2 regions of the Achromobacter sp. SD115 genome follow, and region 2 is predicted to be linked to the other one. Evidence: predicted binding sites of a transcription regulator. Region 2 holds the regulator's gene; the other holds the start of a gene.

Region 1 (11,540 bases), on a different contig from region 2:
GGTGGGAATGGCGTTTGCGGCCCTGTTGGCCGGCTGCGCGAGCAAAGGGGTCTACGAGTCCGATGCCGTGGTGACGGAGACCTTCACCGTCAATACCCACTACGAAGCGGCTTTCCGCCGCGCGGGCGAGTATGTGCGTACCTGCCACGTGAATGTGCAGCACGCCTACAACGTGGCCTATGCCTGGCGCCACGTGAAGGGCGAGAAGGGCGCGCCCGACGAGGTGCAACTCTACAAAGTGACGGAACCCGCCAAGGTGCTGGAATTGATCGCTGCCGAAAGCGCCAGCCCCTCGACGTCCAAGGTGACCATCACGGTGCTGGGCGAAGGCCGTTGGGATGCGGCCGAAATCGCCGCCGCCCGCGCTTCCATCCAGAGCGCCACGCCGGTCTGCCGCAAGGGCGGCGAAGGCTGATCGATGGACGCCCGCGCCCAGCAGATCCGCGCCAGCGGCCTGTCATTCTCGCTGTTGGCGGGGGCGTTCCGCTTCCTGGGCTGGCTCAATGGCGGCGCGGCGCTGGTCCTGACGGGCTTTTCGCTGGGCGTGGTGGGGGGCGACATCGCCGCGCCGGATCTGCAACTGCCGCTGGCGCTGTTGCTGGGCGGCTTGCTGGCTGCCTGCCTGGGAATATTGTTTGCCTACCTGGCGCAGGTCAGCTTGTTGCGCCAGGGCTACACCGGCCATCTGACGCGCGCCCACTGGCCCGCGCAGATTCTGGCCATGCTTTGCTACCTGATCAGCGCGCTTGCCTTCTGCGCCGCCTGCTGGCTGGCGGCTGCGCAGGCAATCACAGATGCGCCCCAGACCACCACAGCCTATGCAAGGCGGTAGTTGCGGGTAAACCCGTGTGCGCAAAAACGTTGGACTTGGATTTGTGTTGAGAATAATATGCGCACAGCGTATATAAATCTCCTGTTCGGGGCCCGTCATGACCATCTCCCAGCAAGCCTTCCTGCGCGACGCCATGCGGCGCCTGAATCTCACTCGCGACGTGTTCGCGACCCGCATCGGCGTCAAGCGCCGCGCGCTCGATACCTGGTTGCTGCCAGAGGGCTCGCAGGAATTCCGTGCGATGCCGGAAGTGGTGCAGCGCTTCGTCAGTGAAATCGTCCAGAACGGCGTCTTGCTGGAAAAATATACGCAAAGCGTACAAGAAGGTCCTTTGCGTGACCGTATCGCGGTGGAAGGCAAGCATCAGTTGCTGTCGGTGGATCAGTTCACCCGCGAATCGGTGGAGGATCTGTTCCGCGTGGCCGACATGATGCAGCCCATCGCCCGCCGCCAGAAGGTGTCCCGCGTGCTGGAAGGCGCGGTGCTGGGCAACCTGTTCTTCGAAGCCAGCACCCGCACCCGCGTCAGCTTCGGCTCGGCGTTTTGCCGCCTGGGCGGTTCGGTCTGGGACACCACCGGCTTCACGTTCTCGTCCATGGCCAAGGGCGAATCGATCTACGACACCAGCCGCGTCATGAGCGGTTACGTGGATGCCATGGTCATCCGCCATCCGGACCAGGGTTCGGTCGCGGAGTTCGCGCGCGCTACCAACATTCCGGTGGTCAACGGCGGCGACGGCCCGGGCGAGCACCCCAGCCAGGCCTTGCTGGACCTGTACACGATCCTGACGGAGTTCTCGCGCCTGGGCAAACTGCTGGACGGCGCGCATATCGCCATGGTCGGCGACCTGAAGTACGGCCGCACCGTGCACTCGCTCATCAAGCTGATGGCGCTGTACAAGAACGTGAAGTTCTCGCTGGTGTCGCCCAAGGGCCTGGAAATGCCGTCCTACATCATCGAGCAGGCCAGCCGCAACGGCAACGTCATCGAGCAGAAGAGCTCGCTGGCCGAGGGGCTGGCCGGTGCCGACGTGATCTACGCGACGCGCGTGCAGAAAGAGCGCTTCGCCAACGAAGAAAACGAAGGCTACACCCCGGACTTCCAGATCAGCCGCGCCATCATCGACGCCTACTGCGGCCCGGACACCATCGTGATGCACCCGCTGCCGCGCGACAGCCGTCCCGGCGCCAATGACTTGAGCGTGGACCTGAACCACGACCCGCGCCTGGCGATCTTCCGCCAGACCGACAACGGCATCCCCATCCGCATGGCGATCTTCGCGGTGTTGCTGGGCGTCGAGGGTCTGGTCCAGCACTCCCTGCGCGATGTGACCTGGCAGCATCCGTCCCATATCGGGCCGGACGATTCGTCCTTCCACGGACTCGAATAAGCGCCGGGCGCCGGGCCGAATATCCCTAGGCCCGGGCCGCCGGACGGCCTCGGCCCGGGGTTTTCAAGCATAATCCGCGCTGGTTTTTTCTGTCGCGTGTCGTTTCCGGACACGCCGTGGGGCCTTCGGGCGGATTATCTATATGTCTTCAAGCAGTCTTGGCGTCCCGCCAATTCCCGACCGGCACGCTGGCGCATCCGATCAGGCGTGCTACCTGAGCGCGTCCAACGAGCAGGCCTGGATTGCGGTCTACCAGTCGGTTGACGCCTATACGCGCGGGCAAGTCGCCGCGGTGGTGGGCGACAGCCTCTCAGAACTGGTCGACGCCTTTTATTCCACCCTGCTGGCCGACGCCGAGGCCGGCCCGCGGCTGTCCCATGAAATCGTGTCGAGCCGCCTGCATGCGGGCATGACGCGCTGGCTCAAGGGGCTGCTGTGCGTGCGCGACCAGGGCGACATCGCCGCCCTGATGGCCACGCAGAAAAAGGTGGGCGAGGTGCATGCCCGCGTCCATATCCCCATCCATCTGGTGATGGCCGGCGCCCGCATCCTGAAAAACGAGATTGCCCTGCGCCTGCGCGCCAGCGACCTGGACGGCATGGCCGCGTCCGTGGCGACCCAGTACGTGTGCAATCTGTTCGACCTGGCGGTCGAGCAGATGAGCCGGGCCTTCATGCGCGACATCAGCCGCGGCGCCCGCAACGACGAGGCCTACAGGCTCTTCGCCTTGGGCCAGAACATCTCCACGGAGCGCGAGCGCCAGCGCGCCGCCTTACTGGAATGGAGCCAGGCGGTGCTGATCGGCCTGCACTACCGCGCGCCGGGACAAAGCCTGCCGCGGCTGGCGGCCTCGGAATTCGGGCTGTGGCTGCAGCACAAGGGCGGGGCGATGTTCGAAAGCGCGCCGGGCCTGCAGCAGATCACGGACGCCGTCACGCAGCTGGACGGGGTGGTGCTGCCTCAATTGATGCGAGGCGAGGAACTGGGGCAGGCCTCGGCGATGCCCGACCACGTGCGCGAATTGCAGGAGCTGGTGGCGCGCATCAAGCACCTGCTCAACGGCCTGTTCGACATGGTGGCCGAGATAGAGAGCGGTAGCGACCCACTGACCAATGTGTTGAACCGGCGTTTCCTGCCCTCGGTGATCGGGCGCGAGATATCGATTGCGCGGCGCCAGCGCAGCGAATTCTCGGTCCTGTTGCTGGACATCGACCACTTCAAGGCCATCAACGACCAGCACGGCCACTCCGGGGGAGACCAGGTGCTGCGCCAGTTCGCCGAGGTCCTGCACCAGGCATGCCGCTCCAGCGACTTCGTGTTCCGCTATGGCGGCGAGGAATTCCTGGTGGTGCTGGTTGATACGCCGCGCGAGGCCGCGCTGGCCGCGGCCGAGAAGCTGGGCGCGGAGATCCGCCGTCACGTCTTCAATATTCCCGAGGCCGGACCGCTGCACATCACAGCCAGCATTGGCGTGGCGACGTTCGACGGCCATCCGGACTACGCCTATCTGATCGACCGCGCCGACCAGGCGCTCTACCAGGCCAAGCAGGCCGGCCGCGACCGCGCGGTGGCGGCCTGAGGCCAGGCTTGCGGGCATGAAAAAGGCCGCCCTGCCAAGGGCGGCCCAGCTTGCAGGCGCGATGGCGCCCGCGGCTTACACCTTCTTTTCGCCGCCCAGCGCGTCGACCAGCTCGGCCATCATCTTGGCCAGTTCGCCCGTCATCAGCATCATGTCGGAATCGAATTTCTCGTCGTCGTTGGCGGCCACGCCTTCGTTGCCTTCCTTCAGCACGTCCAGGGGCGCGACGCGCTTGACGTCCAGGCCCTCGGTCAGGACGAACGAAATGCGGTCGGCCCAGGTCATGGCCAGGCGGGTGCACTGCTTGCCCGACTGGATGTGGCGGCGTACGTCGTCGGCGTCGATCGAATGCTTGACGTAGCGGATGGCCGCGCCGCTTTCGCCCGACGAACGCAGTTCGGTGTCCTGGTCGATGGAGAAGTTGGCCGGAGCCTCGTCCTCGGCCAGCCAGCCGGTCATGGCCGAGGCCGGGGACTGGGCCACATACAGGTTCTCGAGCGGGAAGGGATCCACGCACTTGGCCAGGAGGCCGATGACTTCGTCGGCCTTGGCCGAGGCGGCGGCATCGATGACCAGCCAATGGTTCTGCGGGTCGATCCAGACGCGGGTGTCGCGGTATACGCTGAAGGCGCGCGGCAGGAGCTCGTCGGTGACGCGTTCCTTGATTTCCTTCATCTGCTTGCGGCCCGGCTTGTAGCCTTGCTGCTCTTCGATTTCCTGGGCGCGGGCCTTGGCGACCTGGTTGACGACCGTACCCGGCAGGAGCTTTTTCTCGGCGCGCAGGCTCAGCAGGATCTGGCCGTTGACCACATGGGCCAGGCCGCCGTTTTCGCGCGGCGGCACCCAGCCCAGGCTTTGCATTTCGAGGTTGTTGCCGCTTTGGTAGGCATGCCGCGCGAGCGTTTCTTCAAGCTGGTCGCCGACCAGCGTCCACGGCGAGGAGAGGCGATAAATCTTGAGATTCTTGAACCACATGAGCGTCGGCCAAAAGGGTAGATTCTATACGACGCGGACGCTTTGCCGAAGTGCGGCAATACCGCAGTGTGATGCGACACCTTCTGTCACTGACAGCCGCGGGCCTATGCGCTACTGTCCGCGCAGCAAGTCGAACAGGAGAGAAAAAATGAAGATCATCGGCGCCATCTTGATCGTCCTGGGCATCGCCGCCCTGGCCTACAAGGGCTTCAATTACAAATCCGAGGAGACCGTGCTGCAGATCGGTTCGGTCAAGGCTACCGCCGAGACCGAGAAGTCCGTGGCGATCCCGGCCTGGGCCGGCATCGCGGCCATCGTGGCCGGCGTGCTGGCGATCGGCGTGGGCATGCGCCGCTGATTGCCGGCGGCCCAGGCCGCCGCCTGCAGGATCCGATGATGGCGACCGCCGCGCGGTCGCCATTTTTGCGTGCCTTGCGTGCGCCAGCACAAAAAAAAGCGGCCCGGCTCATTGAGGGCCGGGCCGGTACGGGAGCACGCAATACCGCGTCATAAAAGGCTCGCGGGGAACGCGGTATCGGTGTCAGAACACTGGCCCTGCAATCGTCCGACAGGGGGATCAATCGTCGGTCGATCTGGCGCAAGGCCGTAATCTGAGCGCTCAGTCTAATGGCGCGGGTCTGACATGGTCCTGAAAGTGCGGATCTCTTTTTCGCCAGGGCGTAGCGGAAAGGGGCGGCCTGAACGGAGGCAAAAAAAAAGCTCCATAAGGAGCTTTTGAAAGGCCGGGCGGGCGCAGCAGTCCCGTCCGGCGGGGGATGGCCGTTTATGCGTTGATGTCGTTGTCCTTGGATTCGCGCACGAACAGCGTGCCGATGACCAGGGTCATGACTGCAATGATGATCGGATACCACAAGCCGTCGTAGATGTTGCCGGTTGCGGCAACCACGGCGAAGGCGACCGGGGGCAGGAAGCCGCCGAACCAGCCGTTGCCAATGTGGTAGGGCAGGCTCATCGACGTGTAGCGGATGCGCGTCGGGAACATTTCCACCAGCATGGCGGCGATCGGGCCGTAAACCATGGTCACGTAGAGCACCAGGATGGTCAGCAGCACCACGACCATGACGTTGTTGCTCTGGGCGGGGTCAGCCTTGGCGGGGTAGCCGTGGCTGCGGATCGCGGTGGTCAGCGACTTGTCCAGTTCGGCGGCCTTGGCCTTGAAGTCCGCCGGGGCCATGGTCTTGCCGTCGAACGAGGCGAACTCGTCGTTGCCGATCTTGACCTTGGCGACCGAGCCGGCCGGCGCCGCTTCGTTCTTGTAGTTCACCGAGTTGCGGGCCATGAACGACTTGACCACGTCGCAAGAGCTGGTGAACGACGAGGTGCCCACCGGATTGAACTGGAACGAGCAGGTGGCCGGGTCCGCGATCACGGTGACCGGGGCCGTGGCCTGGGCCTTTTCCAGCGCCGGATTGGCGAAGTGCGTGATGCCTTGGAAGATCGGGAAGTAGGTGATCGCGGCGATCAGGCAGCCTGCCATGATGATGGGCTTGCGGCCGATCTTGTCGGACAGCGCGCCGAAGACCACGAAGAACGGAGTGCCGATCAGGAGCGCGATGGCGATCATGATGTTGGCGGTGTTGGCGTCGACCTTCAGCGTCTGCGTCAGGAAGAACAGGGCGTAGAACTGGCCCGTGTACCAGACCACGGCTTGGCCGGCGGTCAGGCCCAGCAGCGCCAGGATCACGACCTTCAGGTTCTTCCATTGGCCGAACGATTCAGCGATCGGCGCCTTCGAGCCCTTGCCTTCTTCCTTCATGCGCTTGAAGGTCGGCGATTCGCTCAGTTGCAGGCGGATCCACACCGAGATGCCCAGCAGCACGACCGAGATCAGGAACGGAATGCGCCAGCCCCAGGCCTTGAATTCGTCTTCGCCCATGAACGTGCGGATGCCGAGGATGACCAGCAGCGACAGGAACAGGCCCAGGGTCGCGGTGGTCTGGATCCAGGACGTGTAGAAGCCGCGGCGGCCATGCGGCGCGTGTTCCGCGACGTAGGTCGCGGCGCCGCCGTATTCGCCGCCCAGCGCCAGGCCTTGCAGCAGGCGCAGCACGATCAGGATGGCGGGGGCAGCCAGGCCGATGCTGGCGTAGCTGGGCAGCACGCCCACGAGGAACGTGGACAGGCCCATGATCACGATCGTGACCAGGAAGGTGTATTTGCGTCCGACCAGGTCTCCCAGGCGGCCGAACACCAGCGCGCCGAACGGGCGCACGGCGAAACCTGCCGCGAAGGCCAGCAGCGCGAAGATGAAGCCCGCGGTGGGGTTCACGCCCGAGAAGAAGTGTTGCGCAATGATGGCTGCGAGCGAGCCGTAGAGGTAAAAGTCGTACCACTCGAAAACCGTGCCCAGCGACGACGCAAAGATGACGCGGCGCTCATCCTTGGTCATCGGGCGCGGATCCGCGGATGGACCGCGGCCTGCCATGGTTGTTGTGCTCATGATGTCTCCTCGGTTTTTATGGCCGGCGGTTGTCCGCCGTGCTCCGCCCGCTGCCGGCGAGACCGACATTGAGCTATACGCAACATTGGGGGGCGAGGCTGACGAGGTTCTGACGAGATCCTTACTTGAGTCTTAAAATTGAAACTAAAAGTAACGTCTCCCCGGGGCGCTAGGGATAGTCCTAGGATGCGGCGGGCGAATCCGGAGACTCGGCATAAAGTGGAAAAACCACGCGGATCCGCGTGCCGGGCAGGTTCGAATGCGCCGTGGGGTGATCGCTGATTTCAACGCTGGCCTGGTGTTTCTGGGCGATCTCCCGCACGATGGCCAGCCCCAGGCCGCTGCCGTCGGACGTGGTGCCCAGCACCCGGTAAAAGCGGTCGAACACGCGCTCGCGCTCTTCGGGCGGGATGCCAGGACCAGAATCCTCGACCTCCAGCAGCGCCTGTCCATTCCGGCTCTGCGCGCGCACCGTGATGTGGCCGCCGCGCGGCGTGTAGCGCAGCGCGTTGTCCACCAGGTTGTTGAGCAGTTCGGCCAACAGCAGGGGGTTGCCGTTGATTTCCACCGGATGGTCCGAGCCTTCGAAGCCCAGATCGGTGTTCAGCGAGAGCGCCAGTGGCACCCAGTGCATGGCCTGCTCGTAGGCGATGGTGTTGATGTCGGTGCGCGTCAGGCCGATGGCGCTGGGGTTTTCAGCCCGGGCCAGCAACAGCAGCTGGTTCACCAGGCGGGTGGCGCGCTCCGAACCGGTCACGAGTTGGCGCAGGCTGGACTGCATTTCCTCGGGGCTGGCGTCGCGCAGGGCCAACTCGGCCTGGGTGCGCAGCCCGGCCAGCGGTGTCTTCAACTGGTGCGCCGCGTCGGCGACGAAGCGGCGCTGCGCCTGCACGTTGGATGAAAGCCGGTCCAGCAGGTCGTTCATGGCGGCCACCAGGGGCGCGATCTCGGTGGGCGCGGCGCGCTCGTCGATGGGGGAAAGGTCGTCGGGCCGGCGCGCCCGCAGACGCTGCTGCAGCGCGTTCAACGGCGCCACCCCGCGCGACAGCCCGAACCACACCAGCAGCACGGCCACGGGCAGCACCACGAACTGCGGAATGATCACGCCCTTGATGATGTCGTTGGCTAGCTGCGTGCGTTTTTCGACGGTCTCGGCCGCGATCAGCAGCGCCGGCTGCGTATCGGGCAGGTGCAGGTCGACCCACGTAAACGCCAGCCGGATGCCGAAACCGCGCAAGGTGGCGTCTTCGTATTGCACTTCGCCGGGGCGGGGCTGGCCCACGGTGGAGGGCAGGGGCAACGCGCGGTCGCCGCCCAGGTATTCGCCGCGGCTGCCCAGCGCCAGCCAGAACACGCTGTCGGTCTCGTCGGCGTGCAGCACCTCGCGCGCGGTGTCGGTCATCTTCAGCACGGCCCGGCCGTCCTGCGCGTGGACTTGCAGGGTCAAGACATGCAGATTGTTGGCCAGCGCGCGGTCATAAGGCACATTGGCGATGTTCTGGGCCACCACATAGGTGATGGCCACGCTCATGGGCCACAGGAGGAATAGCGGCGCCAGCATCCAGTCCAGGATCTCGCCCAGCAGGGAGCGCTGCGGCGGCGCGAAACTCGGGCCCTTGGCCCCCGCCCGCATGACGTCCAGTGCTTCCTGGTTCAGCGCTTCCGGCGGCGCCGCTTCAGCTTGCGAGGTACGCCGCACCCTGGTCCCGCTCAAGACAGTAGCCCAGGCCGCGCACGGTCACGATCTTCACGCCGCTGGGTTCCAGCTTCTTGCGCAGGCGGTGGACGTAGACCTCGATGGCGTTGGTGCTGACCTCTTCGCCCCATTCGCACAGGTGGTCGACCAGCTGGGTCTTGCTGACCATGCGGCCGCTGCGCGTCAGGAGGATCTCGAGCAGGCTGACTTCGCGCGCCGACAGGTCCAGGGTCTGGTCGTCGACCATGGCGACGCGGCCGGTCTGGTCGAACAGCAGGCGGCCGTGCTTGATCATGGTGGCGCCGCCGCCCGCGCCGCGCCGGGTCAGGGCCCGCACGCGGGCCTCGAGCTCGGACAGCGCGAAGGGCTTGGCCATGTAATCGTCGGCGCCCAGGTCCAGGCCTTTGACGCGCTGCTCGATGCTGTCGGCCGCCGTCAGGATGAGCACCGGCAGGGCGGAGTTGCGGGCGCGCAGGCGGCGCAGCACTTCCAGCCCGGCCAGTTGCGGCAGGCCGAGGTCAAGGATGAGCAGGTCGAACGCCTGGGCAGCCAGGGCCGAATCGGCCGCCAGCCCGTCGCGCACCGCATCCACGGCGTAGCCGTTGTGGCGCAACGAACGGGACAGGCCGTCGGCCAGGATGCTGTCGTCTTCGGCGATCAGGATACGCATGGGCTACAGTGAAAAAAGACCCCGCGGCGCAAAGGGGACAAAACGCCGGATTCGTCTTGCATTCTGGCATAGGGCGCCATGCTTGCCACTCAGGGTATACGTGCAAAACACTGGCACACTGTTTTTTTGTACAGTATAATCCGATGCCATAATCTGATCCGTAGCTCAAAGCACCCGCCGGACCGCAGGGCTAGGCAAACCCGGCAAACCCGGCTGAACCCGGTCAGCCAGACCCGTAATCCCCTCGACACCAGATACGTTACAGACAGGACTCTACATGGACGACAAAACCTCCAAGGCCGCCGCATCGGAAAAGGCCAAGGCGCTTGCCGCCGCGCTTTCGCAGATCGAAAAGCAGTTCGGCAAGGGCTCGATCATGCGCTACGGCGACAACGAGGTCTCGCATGATATCCAGGTGGTTTCCACGGGCTCGCTGGGTTTGGACATCGCGCTGGGCGTCGGTGGCCTGCCGCGAGGCCGCGTGGTCGAAATCTACGGCCCGGAATCGTCGGGCAAGACCACGCTGACGCTGCAAGTCATCGCTGAAATGCAGAAGCTCGGCGGCACCTGCGCCTTCGTCGACGCGGAGCACGCGCTGGATGTGCAGTACGCCTCCAAGCTGGGCGTCAAGCTGACCGACTTGCTGATCTCGCAGCCGGACACGGGCGAGCAGGCGTTGGAAATCACCGATGCGCTGGTGCGTTCGGGCTCGGTCGACCTGATCGTCATCGACTCGGTGGCGGCGCTGGTGCCCAAGGCCGAAATCGAAGGCGAAATGGGCGATTCCCTGCCCGGCCTGCAAGCCCGCTTGATGAGCCAGGCGCTGCGCAAGCTCACCGCCACCATCAAGAAGACCAATTGCATGGTCATCTTCATCAACCAGATCCGCATGAAGATCGGCGTGATGTTCGGCAACCCCGAAACCACCACCGGCGGCAACGCGCTCAAGTTCTACGCCTCCGTGCGCCTGGACATCCGTCGCATCGGTTCCATCAAGAAGGGCGACGAGGTCGTCGGCAACGAAACCCGCGTCAAGGTCGTGAAGAACAAGGTCGCGCCGCCGTTCAAGCAGGCCGAATTCGACATCATGTACGGCGCCGGCATCTCGCGCGAAGGCGAAATCATTGATCTGGGCGTGGCCGCCAATGTGGTGGACAAGTCTGGCGCGTGGTACAGCTACAACGGCAATCGCATCGGCCAGGGCAAGGACAATGTTCGCGAGTACCTGAAAGAGCACAAGGACATGGCCGTCGAGATCGAGAACCGCGTCCGCGAGAACCAGGGCATCGTCAGCCGTGCGGCCGAGTTCGTGCCGACCGCGGAAGACACCGAAGAGTAATCGGATCGATGACGGGCCTTGCGCGGGCGGATCCAGGTCCGCCGCGAAGGGCTCGCATCCCGCGTCGGGGTCGCCCGAATACTTGCGGCAGGCGCCAGGACGGGCCTGCCGTTATGCATAGCAAGCAGGAAACGCATGAGTTGGAAACCGCCGCCCGCGTCTGCCGAGCGCCTGCGCGCCAAGTTGGACGATGAGTTCGAAACCGTGGCCAAGCCCCAGGGCTTGCGCCGCACTTCGGATGCGCGCCGCGAACCGGATGCGGAATCCAGCGATGACGCGGACCAGTGGAGTCGCAGTTCGGAAGCGGGCAGTGTGCGCCGCGGCCGTCGCGCCGCTGCAGCGGGGGACGGCCCGGATGCGGACGGCCAGTCCGCCCGCAAGGGGCCGTCGCTGAAAATGCGGGCCGTGGGCTATCTGTCGCGGCGCGAGCATGCCCGCGAGGAACTGGCGCGCAAGCTGGCCGCCTACGCGGAGGACCCGGCCGAAGTCGAGGCCGTGCTCGACGCCCTGGAAAAAGAAGGCTGGCTGTCCACCGAACGTTTTGCGCAAAGCCTGGTCCATCGGCGCGCGTCGCGCCAAGGGGCGGCGCGCATCGTGC
Region 2 (11,540 bases):
CTCGGCACTGGCCGCCGCCGGCCGCGTGCTGACCACCCAAGCCCTGGGCGGAACCGGCGCGCTGAAGATTGGCGCCGACTTCCTGCGTCAGCTGCTGCCGACCTCCAAGGTCCTGATCAGCGATCCCAGCTGGGAGAACCACCGCGCCCTGTTCGAGCGCGCCGGTTTCGAGGTCGGCACCTATTCGTACTACGACGCCGCCACCCGCGGCCTGAACTTCGACGCCATGCTGGCCGACCTGAAGGCCGCGCCGGCCAAGACCGTCGTCGTGCTGCATGCCTGCTGCCACAACCCCACCGGCGTCGATCCCACCGCCGACCAGTGGCAGCAGATCGCCGCCGTCGTCAAGGAAAACAAGCTGGTCCCGTTCCTGGACATCGCCTACCAGGGCTTCGGCGATGGCCTGACCGAAGACGCCTCGGTCGTGCGCATGTTCGCCGATCTGGACCTGACCATGTTCATCAGCTCGTCGTTCTCGAAGTCGTTCTCGCTGTACGGCGAACGCGTGGGCGCGCTGACGGTCGTGGCCGGCAGCAAGGACGAAGCCACACGCGTGCTGAGCCAGCTCAAGCGCGTGATCCGCACCAACTACTCCAACCCGCCCACGCACGGCGGCACGGTGGTGTCGACGGTCCTGAACACGCCTGAGCTCTTCGCCATGTGGGAAGAGGAACTGGCCGGCATGCGCGACCGTATCCGCGAAATGCGCAAGCAGCTGGTCGACAAGATCAAGGAACACGGCGGCAAGCAGGACTTCAGCTTCGTGCTGCAGCAGCGCGGCATGTTCTCGTACTCGGGCCTGACCGCCGCGCAAGTGGACCGCCTGCGCGAAGAGCATGGCGTCTACGCCGTGTCCAGCGGCCGCATCTGCGTCGCCGCGCTGAACAGCGGCAACATCGACAAGGTCGCCAAGGGCATCGCAGCAGTGCTTTAAGGCCGCTTGCCGTGCGCAGGCCCGTCCGGGCCTGCCGCCAGGAACGGGACCTTCGGGTCCCGTTTTTCTTTTGGCTCGAGCCGGCAGTTTCTTTTGGCTTGGGCCGGCCTTTTCTTTTGGCTCGGGCCGGCTTGCTTTTTTGCGCTGCGTCCCCCAGAATGGCGCTGTATATATGTACAGTCCGCTAGCACCGGATCATCGCCATGGCCAGCAAACTCACTGATCGCCAACAACAAATCCTGGACCTCATCAGGCAGACCGTCGCACGTACCGGCTTCCCGCCGACACGCGCCGAAATCGCCCTGGCCCTGGGTTTCCGTTCCCCCAATGCAGCGGAAGATCACCTCAAGGCGTTGGCGCGCAAGGGCGCCATCGAACTGACGGCGGGCGCCTCCCGCGGCATCCGCCTGAAAGACGCCTCCCCTGCCTCCACGCAGAGCTCGCTGCCGATGCCGGGTTTAGCGCAATTGCTGTTGCCCCTGGTCGGCCGCGTCGCCGCAGGCAGCCCCATCCTGGCCGCCGAACATGTCGAACGCGAAGTGGGCGTGGACCCCAACCTGTTCGCCCAGGCGCCCGACTACCTGCTCAAGGTCCGCGGCATGAGCATGCGCGACGCCGGCATCCTGGAAGGCGATCTGCTCGCAGTAAAAAAAGCCTCGGAGGCCCGCAACGGCCAGATCGTGGTGGCCCGCCTGGGCGACGACGTCACGGTCAAGCGCCTGCAGCGCCAGAACGGCCACATCGAACTCCTGCCCGAAAACCCAGACTTCGAACCCATCGTGGTCGAAGCCGGCCAGGATTTTGCGTTGGAAGGCATTGCCGTAGGCCTGATCCGCACACACGCCTTGCACTAGACCCTGGCGCTCCGCGTCCGCGCACTGCATAAAAAAAACCCCGCCGATTTTCTTGGCGGGGTTTTTTGTTGAAGGCCCTATTTTGGAGAAACGCCACCTGCAGGCGGCGTCCTCCAGGCGTTCATCAGTGCTTGAGTACCGGATCGGTCGAGCCGGGTTCGGCAGGCTTGGCCACCAGGGGTTCCTTGACGGCCTCTTCCTCGGCCAGGGGCTCCGGCAGGCGCTCCAGAGCCATTTCCAGCACCTTGTCGATCCAGCGCACCGGCACGATCTCAAGGTGGTTCTTGACGTTGTCCGGGATCTCCGCCAAATCCTTGACGTTTTCTTCCGGAATCAAGACCGTCTTGATGCCGCCACGGTGAGCCGCAAGCAGCTTTTCCTTCAGGCCGCCGATGGGCAGGACTTCACCGCGCAACGTGATTTCGCCCGTCATGGCGACATTGGCGCGCACCGGGATGCGCGACAAGGCCGACACCATGGCCGTCGTAATCGCGATGCCGGCGGACGGACCGTCCTTGGGCGTCGCGCCTTCCGGCACGTGCACGTGCATGTCGTGCTTTTCAAAGACGCTGTCGGCGAAACCCAGGCGGCGGGCGCGGGAACGCACCGCCGTACGGGCCGCTTCGACCGACTCCTTCATCACGTCGCCCAGCGAACCGGTGCGTTGGATGACGCCCTTGCCCGGCATGTCCGCGACTTCGATCGTCAGCAGGTCGCCGCCGACTTCGGTCCAGGCCAGGCCGGTAACCTGACCGATCTGGTTTTCCTTTTCGGCCATGCCGAAGGTGTAGCGGCGCACGCCCAGGAAATCGCTCAGGTTCTCGCCCGTGACATTGACCGGCTTGACCTCGACGGTCTTGCCTTCGGCCTTGGCGCGATCGTTCTGGGTCAGCAATTGCTTGATGACCTTGCGGCAGATCTTGCCCACTTCGCGCTCGAGCGCACGCACGCCGGCTTCCCGGGTGTAGTAGCGCACGATGTCGCGCAGCGCGCTGTCGTCGACCGACAATTCGCTATCCTTCACGCCGTTGTTCTTCAGCAGCTTGGGCAGCAGATGGTCGCGGGCGATGTGGATCTTCTCTTCCTCGGTGTAGCCGGAAAGGCGGATCACTTCCATGCGGTCCAGCAGGGCCGGCGGAATGTTCAGCGTGTTGCTGGTGGCCACGAACATCACGTCGGACAGGTCGAAGTCGACTTCGATGTAGTGGTCCTGGAACGTATGGTTCTGTTCCGGATCCAGCACCTCGAGCAGCGCCGACGAGGGGTCGCCACGAAAATCCATGCCCAGCTTGTCGATTTCATCGAGCAGGAACAGGGGATTGCGCACGCCGACCTTGGACATGTTCTGGACGATCTTGCCAGGCATGGAGCCGATGTACGTACGGCGATGGCCGCGGATTTCGGCTTCGTCGCGCACACCGCCCAGCGCCATGCGCACGAACTTGCGGTTCGTGGCCTTGGCGATGGATTGGCCGAGCGAGGTCTTGCCCACGCCAGGAGGGCCGACCAGGCACAGGATGGGCGCCTTCACCTTGTCCACGCGCTGTTGCACGGCAAGGTATTCCAGGATCCGTTCCTTGACCTTTTCCAGACCATAGTGGTCGTTGTCCAGCACCGTTTCCGCGTTGCTGATGGAATTGTTGATCTTGCTCTTCTTCCTCCAGGGGAGGTTGATGAGCGTATCGATGTAATTGCGCACCACGGTGGCTTCGGCCGACATGGGCGACATGAGCTTGAGCTTCTTGAGCTCGGCATCGGCCTTCTTGCGCGCCTCTTTGGGCATGTGGGCAGCGATGATCTTCTTTTCGAGCTCTTCAATGTCCGCGCCCTCTTCGCCTTCGCCCAACTCCTTCTGAATGGCCTTGACCTGTTCATTCAGGTAGTAGTCGCGCTGGCTCTTTTCCATCTGCTTCTTCACGCGCCCGCGAATCCGCTTTTCGACCTGGAGAATGTCGATTTCGGTTTCGAGTTGCGTGAGCAGGCCTTCGAGGCGTTCGGAGGTGCCGACAATCTCGAGCATCTTCTGCTTCTGCTCGAGCTTCAGGGGAAGATGCGCGGCGATCGTGTCGGCCAGGCGTCCGGCATCATCGATACCAGCCAGCGAGGTCAGGATCTCCGGGGGGATCTTCTTGTTCAGTTTTACGTATTGCTCGAACTGAGCCACGATGGCGCGGCGCAGAGCCTCGGTCTCGGAGCCTTGCATGGCATCCGGTTCGATCGGGCTCACCTGGCAGGTGAAGTGCGAATCAGCGTCTTCGATGCTGTTGATGCGGGCGCGCTGCGTGCCTTCGACCAGCACCTTGACGGTGCCGTCGGGCAGCTTGAGCATCTGCAGGATGCCGGCTACGCAGCCGATCTCGTAGACGTCTTCGGGGGTGGGATCATCCTTGCCGGCGGATTTCTGGGCCACCAGCATGATGCTCTTGCCCGCTTCCATCGCAACCTCGAGCGCGCGGATAGAGCGCGGACGGCCGACGAACAGCGGGATGACCATGTGCGGAAACACCACGACATCGCGCAGTGGGAGCAAAGGCAGGTCGATCGGGTCGGAAGGCAGGGTCTGGCTGGCAGACATAGGAGGTTCCTCGGTATGACTCGGCGTATCGGGGACGGGAGACCCGGGTATACCCGGACCATTCACGTCGGTTACGTCTGTTATGGGAACAATAGCCGAAAATTCAAGATCTCGGCGCCCGGATAACCCAAAGGCTGGAAAAAACCCCGGGGCGGCACTCTCAGTATGCAAGCCTCGCGCCTGCGGGAAAAGCGTGTTTGCACCCGGGAATGCGCCTTAGGCAAAAAAACCCGTTACAGGAACGGGCTTTCTTGAAATATCAGGCTGCGGCATCGCGGACTTCTCCGCGTTCTGGCTTGTCGGCAGCCGCGTCCTCGTCGGCGTAGATGAGCAATGGCTTGCCCTCGCCTTCGATGGCGCCCTCGTCCAGCACCACACGCTTGACGTTGCCCTGGGAAGGCAGGTCATACATGGTGTCGAGCAGGGCCTGCTCGATGATGGAACGCAGGCCGCGCGCGCCTGTCTTGCGGCGCAGCGCCTTGCGGGCGATTGCCTTGAGAGCGGCGGGCCGCACGTCGAGCTCGGCGCCTTCCATGGCGAACAGCTTCTGGAATTGCTTGAGCAAGGCGTTCTTGGGCTCGGTCAGGATCTGCACCAGGGCCGCTTCGTCCAGCTCGTCCAGGGTGGCGACCACAGGCAGACGGCCGACCAGCTCGGGAATCAAGCCGAACTTGATCAGGTCTTCCGGTTCGACTTCGGAGAACAGCTCGCCCACACCGCGTTCCGACTTGGCGCGCACCGAGGCCGAAAAGCCGATGCCCGATTTTTCGGTACGGTCGCGGATGACCTTTTCCAGTCCGTCGAAGGCGCCGCCCACGATGAACAGGATGTTGGTCGTGTCGACCTGGACGAAATCCTGGTTGGGGTGCTTGCGGCCACCCTGCGGGGGCACCGAAGCAACCGTGCCTTCGATCAGCTTCAGCAAGGCCTGCTGCACGCCCTCGCCCGACACGTCGCGGGTGATGGACGGGTTGTCGGACTTGCGGGAAATCTTGTCGATTTCGTCGATGTAGATGATGGCGCGCTGCGCCTTCTCCACTTCGTAGTTGCAGTTCTGCAGCAACTTCTGAATGATGTTCTCGACGTCTTCACCCACGTAACCGGCTTCGGTCAGCGTGGTGGCGTCAGCCATGACGAAGGGCACGTTCAGCATGCGCGCCAGCGTCTGGGCCAGGAGCGTCTTGCCCGACCCGGTGGGGCCGATCAGCATGATGTTGCTCTTGGAGAGCTCGACTTCGTCGCCCTTGATCTCGCCGTGGCGGATGCGCTTGTAATGGTTGTAGACGGCCACGGCCAGCATGCGCTTGGGCGAGTTCTGCCCGATGACGTACTGGTCGAGGAAGGTCTTGATTTCAGCCGGAGTGGGCAGTTCGGAACGAATCGCCGCGCGCGCGGTGGCTTGCGCCTCCTCGCGGATGATGTCGTTGCACAAGTCTATGCATTCATCGCAGATGAATACCGACGGACCCGCGATCAGCTTGCGGACTTCATGCTGGCTTTTATTGCAAAACGAGCAATGCAGCACTTTTGCGTCTGCCGATCCCTTTTTTTCAGGCATATTTCTTTCGTATCTCAGGTAAAGATGCGCCAGGCTGGAACATAGCCTAGCGCATGCGCTTACTCAAACATGATGGCAGCGGGTCAGATCAAACCTGGAAGTCAGCCTTCCGAACGGGAGGTCATCACCTTGTCCACCAGTCCATACGATACCGCATCTTCGGCCGACATGAAGTTGTCACGCTCCGTGTCTATGCCGATGCGTTCCATGGTCTGGCCGGTGTTTTCAGCCAGGATGCGGTTCAGGCGTTCGCGCAGGTCCAGGATCTCGCGAGCCTGGATCTGGATGTCCGAAGCCTGCCCTTGGGCGCCGCCCGAGGGCTGGTGAATCATGATGCGCGAGTTGGGCAGGGTGAAACGCTTGCCCTTCTTGCCTGCGGCCAGCAGGAACGCGCCCATGCTGGCAGCCAGGCCGGTGCACAGGGTGGACACGTCCGGCTTGACGAACTGCATGGTGTCAAAGATGGCCATTCCCGCATACACCGACCCGCCGGGCGAGTTGATGTACAGGGAAATGTCCTTGTCAGGATTCTCCGATTCCAGGAACAGCAACTGCGCCACGACCAGGTTGGCCGTTGCGTCGTTGACCGGGCCCACCAGGAAAATGAGCCGCTCGCGGAGCAGACGCGAATAGATGTCGTAGGCGCGCTCGCCGCGCCCCGACTGCTCGATCACCATGGGAATGTAGCCCAGGCCGGTGGGGGTCACCGAAGACCCGCCATTCATTGCCGCATAGAAATCGGTGAATCTCTGCATAGTGTTACGCCATCCCCATCAACTGATCGAAAGGCACCTTCTCTTCGGTGACCTTGGCCTTTTCCAGCACGTGCGCGACGACATTGTCTTCCAGCACGATAGCCTCGATTTCAGCACGACGCTGGCGGTCAGCCAGGTAATAGCTGACAACCTGGGCGGGTTGTTCGTAGTTCTCGGCGAACTCTTCGATACGCGCGCGAACTTGCTCGGGCTTGGCTTGCAGCTGGGCTTGCTTGACCAGTTCCGACACCAGCAGGCCCAGGCGCACACGGCGCTCGGATTCGGTGGCGAAGGCTTCAGCCGGGATCGGCACGGACTCGGCGTTCGGGATGCCGCGCTGCTTGAGCTCTTCGCGGGCAGCGGCGACGCGGCCTTGCACGTCGTTGTCGACCAGGGCCTTCGGCACATCGAACTTGCCGGCTTCGACCAGGGCGTCCATGACGCTGGACTTGGTACGGCCAGCCGAGCGGACCTTGACTTCGCGCTCGATGTTGCTGCGGATGTCGGCCTTCAGCTTTTCGACGTCGCCTTCGGCCTGGCCGAGGGACTTGGCGAATTCGCTGTTCAGTTCAGGCAGCACGCCTTCAGCCACTTCCTTGACGGTGATGGTGAATTCGGCGGTCTTGCCGGCGACTTCCTTGCCTTGGTAGTCATCGGGGAACTTGAGCGGGAAGACCTTGCTTTCGCCAGCCTTCAGGCCGCGGGCGGCTTCCTCGAATTCCGGCAGCATGCGGCCTTGGCCGAGCACGAACGGGAAATCTTCGGCCTTGCCGCCTTCGAACGGCACGCCGTCGATGGTGCCGGCAAAGTCCAGCGTGACGCGGTCGCCGTCTTGCGAGGCGCGGCCTTCACGGGCTTCGAACGTGGCGCGCTGCTTGCGCAGGACATCCAGCGTTTGCTGCACTTCGGCGTCGGTGACGGCCGTTTCGTAGCGGGTCACGGCCAGGGTCGACAGGTCGGGCACGGCGACTTCGGGATAGACCTCGAACGTGGCGGTAAACGCCAGCGTGTCGTCGGCAACGCCGTCGGTCTTGGGTTCGAGGTTCGGGGCGCCAGCGACGCGCAGCTTGGCGCCGTCGACGGCTTGTTCAAAGGCACGGCCAACTTGGCCATTGATCACGTCGTAGCGGATGCCGGGGCCATGGCTGCGCTCGAGCATGGCAAGCGGAGCCTTGCCAGGACGGAAGCCGGGGACCTTGGCGGTCCGCGCCACGCGCTTCAATTGCGCCTGGACTTCCTTTTCGACGTCGGCCACCGAGACGGCCAGATCAACACGGCGCTCCAGGCCGGAGAGGGTTTCAACCACAGGCTGCATTAAAAGACCTATTTTCCGAGAGATAAAGAGATGACGGGCGGATAAACGCGGCATTTTACCGGAAACTTCCGGACCCCTGACGCAAAGGGGCGCGAGCACCCGGATAAGTCCGGATACTCGCGCCCCGTTTTCCACCCGGGATGGGAGGAGAAACGCCTGTACGGACGCTTTACTTGGCCTTGGCGATGCGCTCTTCGATGTGCTGCGCACGCTTGGCCGAGGACGGGTGGGAGCTCATCATATCGCTCTTGCCGCCGTCCAGTTCGGCCAGCTTCTGGAAGGCCGTCACCAGGCCGCGGGTATTGAGACCCTTGGCCTGCAACTGGTCGAAGGAATAATCATCGGCAGCGCTTTCCTGCGATTGCGAGAATTGCGCGTTGATGAACTTCTCGGTCAGGTCGCCCAGTTGCGACGAGCTCAGCGCGGCCACGGTAGCGCCGCCTGCCGCATTGGCGGCGTCGCGCGCGGCGGAAACCGTGTAGGCGGTCTGCATTGCCTTCTTGCTGTGGCCCAGCGCGACGTGGCCGATTTCGTGGCCCACCACGCCCAGCACTTCATCGTCGGTCATCATGTCCATCAGGCCGCTGTAGACGCGGATGCAGCCGTTGGCCATGGCCCAGGCGTTGACATCCTTGGTGACGTAGACCTTGTAGCTGGCCTTCTGGCCGTTGACCGTGCCGCCCAGTTGCTTGGCGATCTTCTGCAGGCGGGCGTCGTACTTGCTGCCGGGAGCGGCAATCTTTTCCTGCGAATCGCTTTGCGCGCAAGCCTTGTCCGACAGGGTCTTGATTTCGGCATCGCTCAGCGTGGCAGCCTGAACAACCTTGCTGCCGGCGCCGACCAGGCCGCCGATGTCCAAAGCCTGGGAGGCGGAGAAAGGGGCGAGCGCAACGCTCAAGGCGGCAACGGTGTAGCGGATCTTCATGGGAACAAACTCCTCTTTACTGGCTCTATGCGAACGAGGCCGCAATTCTATATACGACCAATGCACACAAAGCGTTTCGCCACACAGTTTCGCAAATGCCAGCTTTCCTTACATAAAACCCCAACAAGATCCGCGCAGTCATGCTAGCTGGCGCTTGCGCCGGACCGGATCACTCTTAAAAAAACTGATATCTGCGGCAACGCGGCATTGATAGAATTGCGCCCGCCTTTTTCGCACATACCATTCGGCTCGCACCCACAAATGAACTCCAACACCCCTCCCCGCCTGGGCTTGCTGCCCAGCCTCATCTTCAGCTCGCGCTGGCTGCAACTGCCCCTGTACCTGGGCCTGATCGTCGCGCAAGGCGTCTACGTCATGCTGTTCCTGAAAGAGCTGTGGCACCTGGTGACGCACGCCAGCAGTTTCGGCGAAATGGAGATCATGCTGCTGGTGCTGGGCCTGATCGACGTGGTGATGATTTCGAACCTGCTGGTCATGGTGATCGTGGGCGGCTACGAAACCTTCGTGTCCCGCCTGCGTCTGCAGGGCCACCCGGACCAACCGGAATGGCTCAGCCACGTGAACGCCAGCGTGCTCAAGGTCAAACTGGCGATGGCCATCATCGGCATCTCCTCGATCCACCTGCTGCGCACCTTTATTGAAGCCGGGACGCTGGGCACGCCCAACGCGCGCTTCTCCGAGGCCGGCGTGATGTGGCAGACCGTCATCCACGCGCTGTTCATCCTGTCGGCGCTGGGAATCGCGCTGGTCGACAAGCTGGCCACCCCGCCTGCCAACCACGCCAAGCACTGACGCCAAATCAATCTCCCGCGTGTCGCGCCCACCTTGCGGGACGCCCCGGAGTCACAGGAACAAAAAAAGCCCCCGCACATTGCGTGCGGGGGCTTTTTTTTTGGGCGGAGCGCCGGGCCGGCCCGGGGCGCTGCCCTGCGAAGGTCAGGCCGCTACCTTGATGTTCTTTGCGCTGGGACCCTTGGGGCCGGTACCGACCTCGAAGGTGACGCGCTGGTTCTCCTGCAGCGACTTATAGCCTTCGCTGCGGATCTCCGAGTAGTGAGCGAAAAGATCCTTGCTACCGTCGTCGGGCATGATGAAGCCATAACCCTTTTCGGCGTTGAACCACTTAACGATGCCGGTTGCCATGGAATGTCCTTGAACCTAGAAAAAGCGATTGCTCGCGGGGCGCCAGATCATCAAGGATGGGAGAGGAAGCAACCGCAGTACCACTGACGGCGACAAGTGAAACGCAGACCGCGTCGCTTGAAAATCTCGCTAAACCCAGTGTATTGGCGAACCCTGAAAAACGTCAAACATCCACAAGTTTGACGACGCGCCAAAAGCAGCGGAAAGCAAGGCCGGGCAAGGGTTTGCACTGCCGCCATCCGCCTGGAATTTTCAACTTGCCACGCGTGGACACAAGCGGATACCTGATGCCGCGCCGCCGTTCAAGCAGCCCTTGCCCGCAGCCGCGACACCGCTATCCGGCGAAGCCGCCGGAATCGAGGAATTCCTGCTCCGCCTGCGAGGTCTGCCGGCCGAGCGCGGCGTTGCGATGGGGAAAGCGGCCAAAGCGCTTGATGATGTCGCGATGCAGGACCGCCCAACGCAGGGTATCGGCATCCAGCGGCTCCATCAGGGCCACGCCGCGATTCTGCGCCGCGAGGTTTTCGGCATGCTCGAATGGCAGATAGAAGAACGGGCGCAACTGCGGGTCCACCGTCAGATCATGGCCCGCGGCAATGGCGCGGTCGGCGAAATACTGGGCCAGCGGGTCCGTGGCAAACATATGCGCGGTGCCGCGGTAGGCATTGCGGGGGAACTGGTCCAGCAGAATCATCAGCGCCAGCGCGCCCGTGGCGTCGTCCAGCCACGCATCCAGCTGGCGCGCCGCGGCTGCCATGTGGGCGGCTTCGAAACGGGCACGGAAGGCCGCATCGAACTCCGCATTCTTGCTGAACCATTGCTGCGGACCGGCATCGAGCCAAAACGCGACCACGTCCTGGGCTTGCGGTGCAATCTGCGTGGGGAAAGATGAAGTCATGAGAACGCGGATCCTGAAGTCTGGGCAAGGCCGACAATAACAGAGACGCGTGCCGGTATTAGCGCCAATACACCAGATGAATGAATCGGGTGCGACTTCGACATGAGCAATTATCGTAATCTAGGGATTACCCTGAGATTACTGGCGAACAGATACTTTCCATGTTTAGGAAAGGCTGCCGCAGAAAACAAAAAAGCCCCACGAAGGGGCTTCTACCGAAAACTCAGACCCTTACAGGACCTGGATCTTCGTGGCTTGCGGGCCCTTGGGGCCATTGGCCGTCACAAAGCTGACGCGCTGGTTCTCTTCCAGAGACTTGAAGCCCGAGCCCTGAATTTCGGAGAAGTGAGCGAACAGATCCTTACCACCCGCTTCCGGGGTGATGAAGCCATAGCCCTTTTCCGAGTTGAACCACTTGACGACGCCGGTTTCCATACTGTATTTCCTAGAGATAATGGGCAAATGCCCGGAGGTCACGAATCAATCAAGGAGGGGACAGTAGAACAATAACGCTGAGCCGGAAAAGGCACGGCACTGAACGAAAATCGCAACGCTTGTGATC

What was found. Region 2 encodes LexA, which represses DNA repair genes until DNA is damaged. Its sites were predicted from a motif close to ACTGTATNNNNATACAGT; they were not measured.
Region 1: a site for LexA is predicted at 9,721-9,738, ahead of recA (recombinase RecA). Genes of this name have one in related genera too.

The regions. Positions count from the first base shown of each region.
Region 1 covers NZ_JADIJM010000004.1:126,673-138,212, forward strand. Annotated here, with positions in the region: gene IPU70_RS07440 (BPTD_2524 family lipoprotein) at 1-415, shown strand, start outside; gene IPU70_RS07445 (hypothetical protein) at 419-832, shown strand; gene IPU70_RS07450 (aspartate carbamoyltransferase) at 930-2,222, shown strand; gene IPU70_RS07455 (diguanylate cyclase) at 2,365-3,801, shown strand; gene IPU70_RS07460 (recombination-associated protein RdgC) at 3,877-4,776, opposite strand; gene IPU70_RS07465 (hypothetical protein) at 4,925-5,134, shown strand; gene IPU70_RS07470 (MFS transporter) at 5,561-7,222, opposite strand; gene IPU70_RS07475 (sensor histidine kinase) at 7,419-8,798, opposite strand; gene IPU70_RS07480 (response regulator transcription factor) at 8,914-9,603, opposite strand; gene recA (recombinase RecA) at 9,881-10,942, shown strand; gene recX (recombination regulator RecX) at 11,078-11,540, shown strand, end outside.
Region 2 covers NZ_JADIJM010000001.1:356,168-367,707, forward strand. Annotated here, with positions in the region: gene IPU70_RS01505 (amino acid aminotransferase) at 1-934, shown strand, start outside; gene lexA (transcriptional repressor LexA) at 1,138-1,788, shown strand; gene lon (endopeptidase La) at 1,913-4,363, opposite strand; gene clpX (ATP-dependent Clp protease ATP-binding subunit ClpX) at 4,623-5,921, opposite strand; gene clpP (ATP-dependent Clp endopeptidase proteolytic subunit ClpP) at 6,023-6,676, opposite strand; gene tig (trigger factor) at 6,681-7,991, opposite strand; gene IPU70_RS01535 (M48 family metalloprotease) at 8,161-8,916, opposite strand; gene IPU70_RS01540 (TIGR00645 family protein) at 9,178-9,729, shown strand; gene IPU70_RS01545 (cold-shock protein) at 9,874-10,080, opposite strand; gene IPU70_RS01550 (DUF924 family protein) at 10,415-10,978, opposite strand; gene IPU70_RS01555 (cold-shock protein) at 11,210-11,413, opposite strand.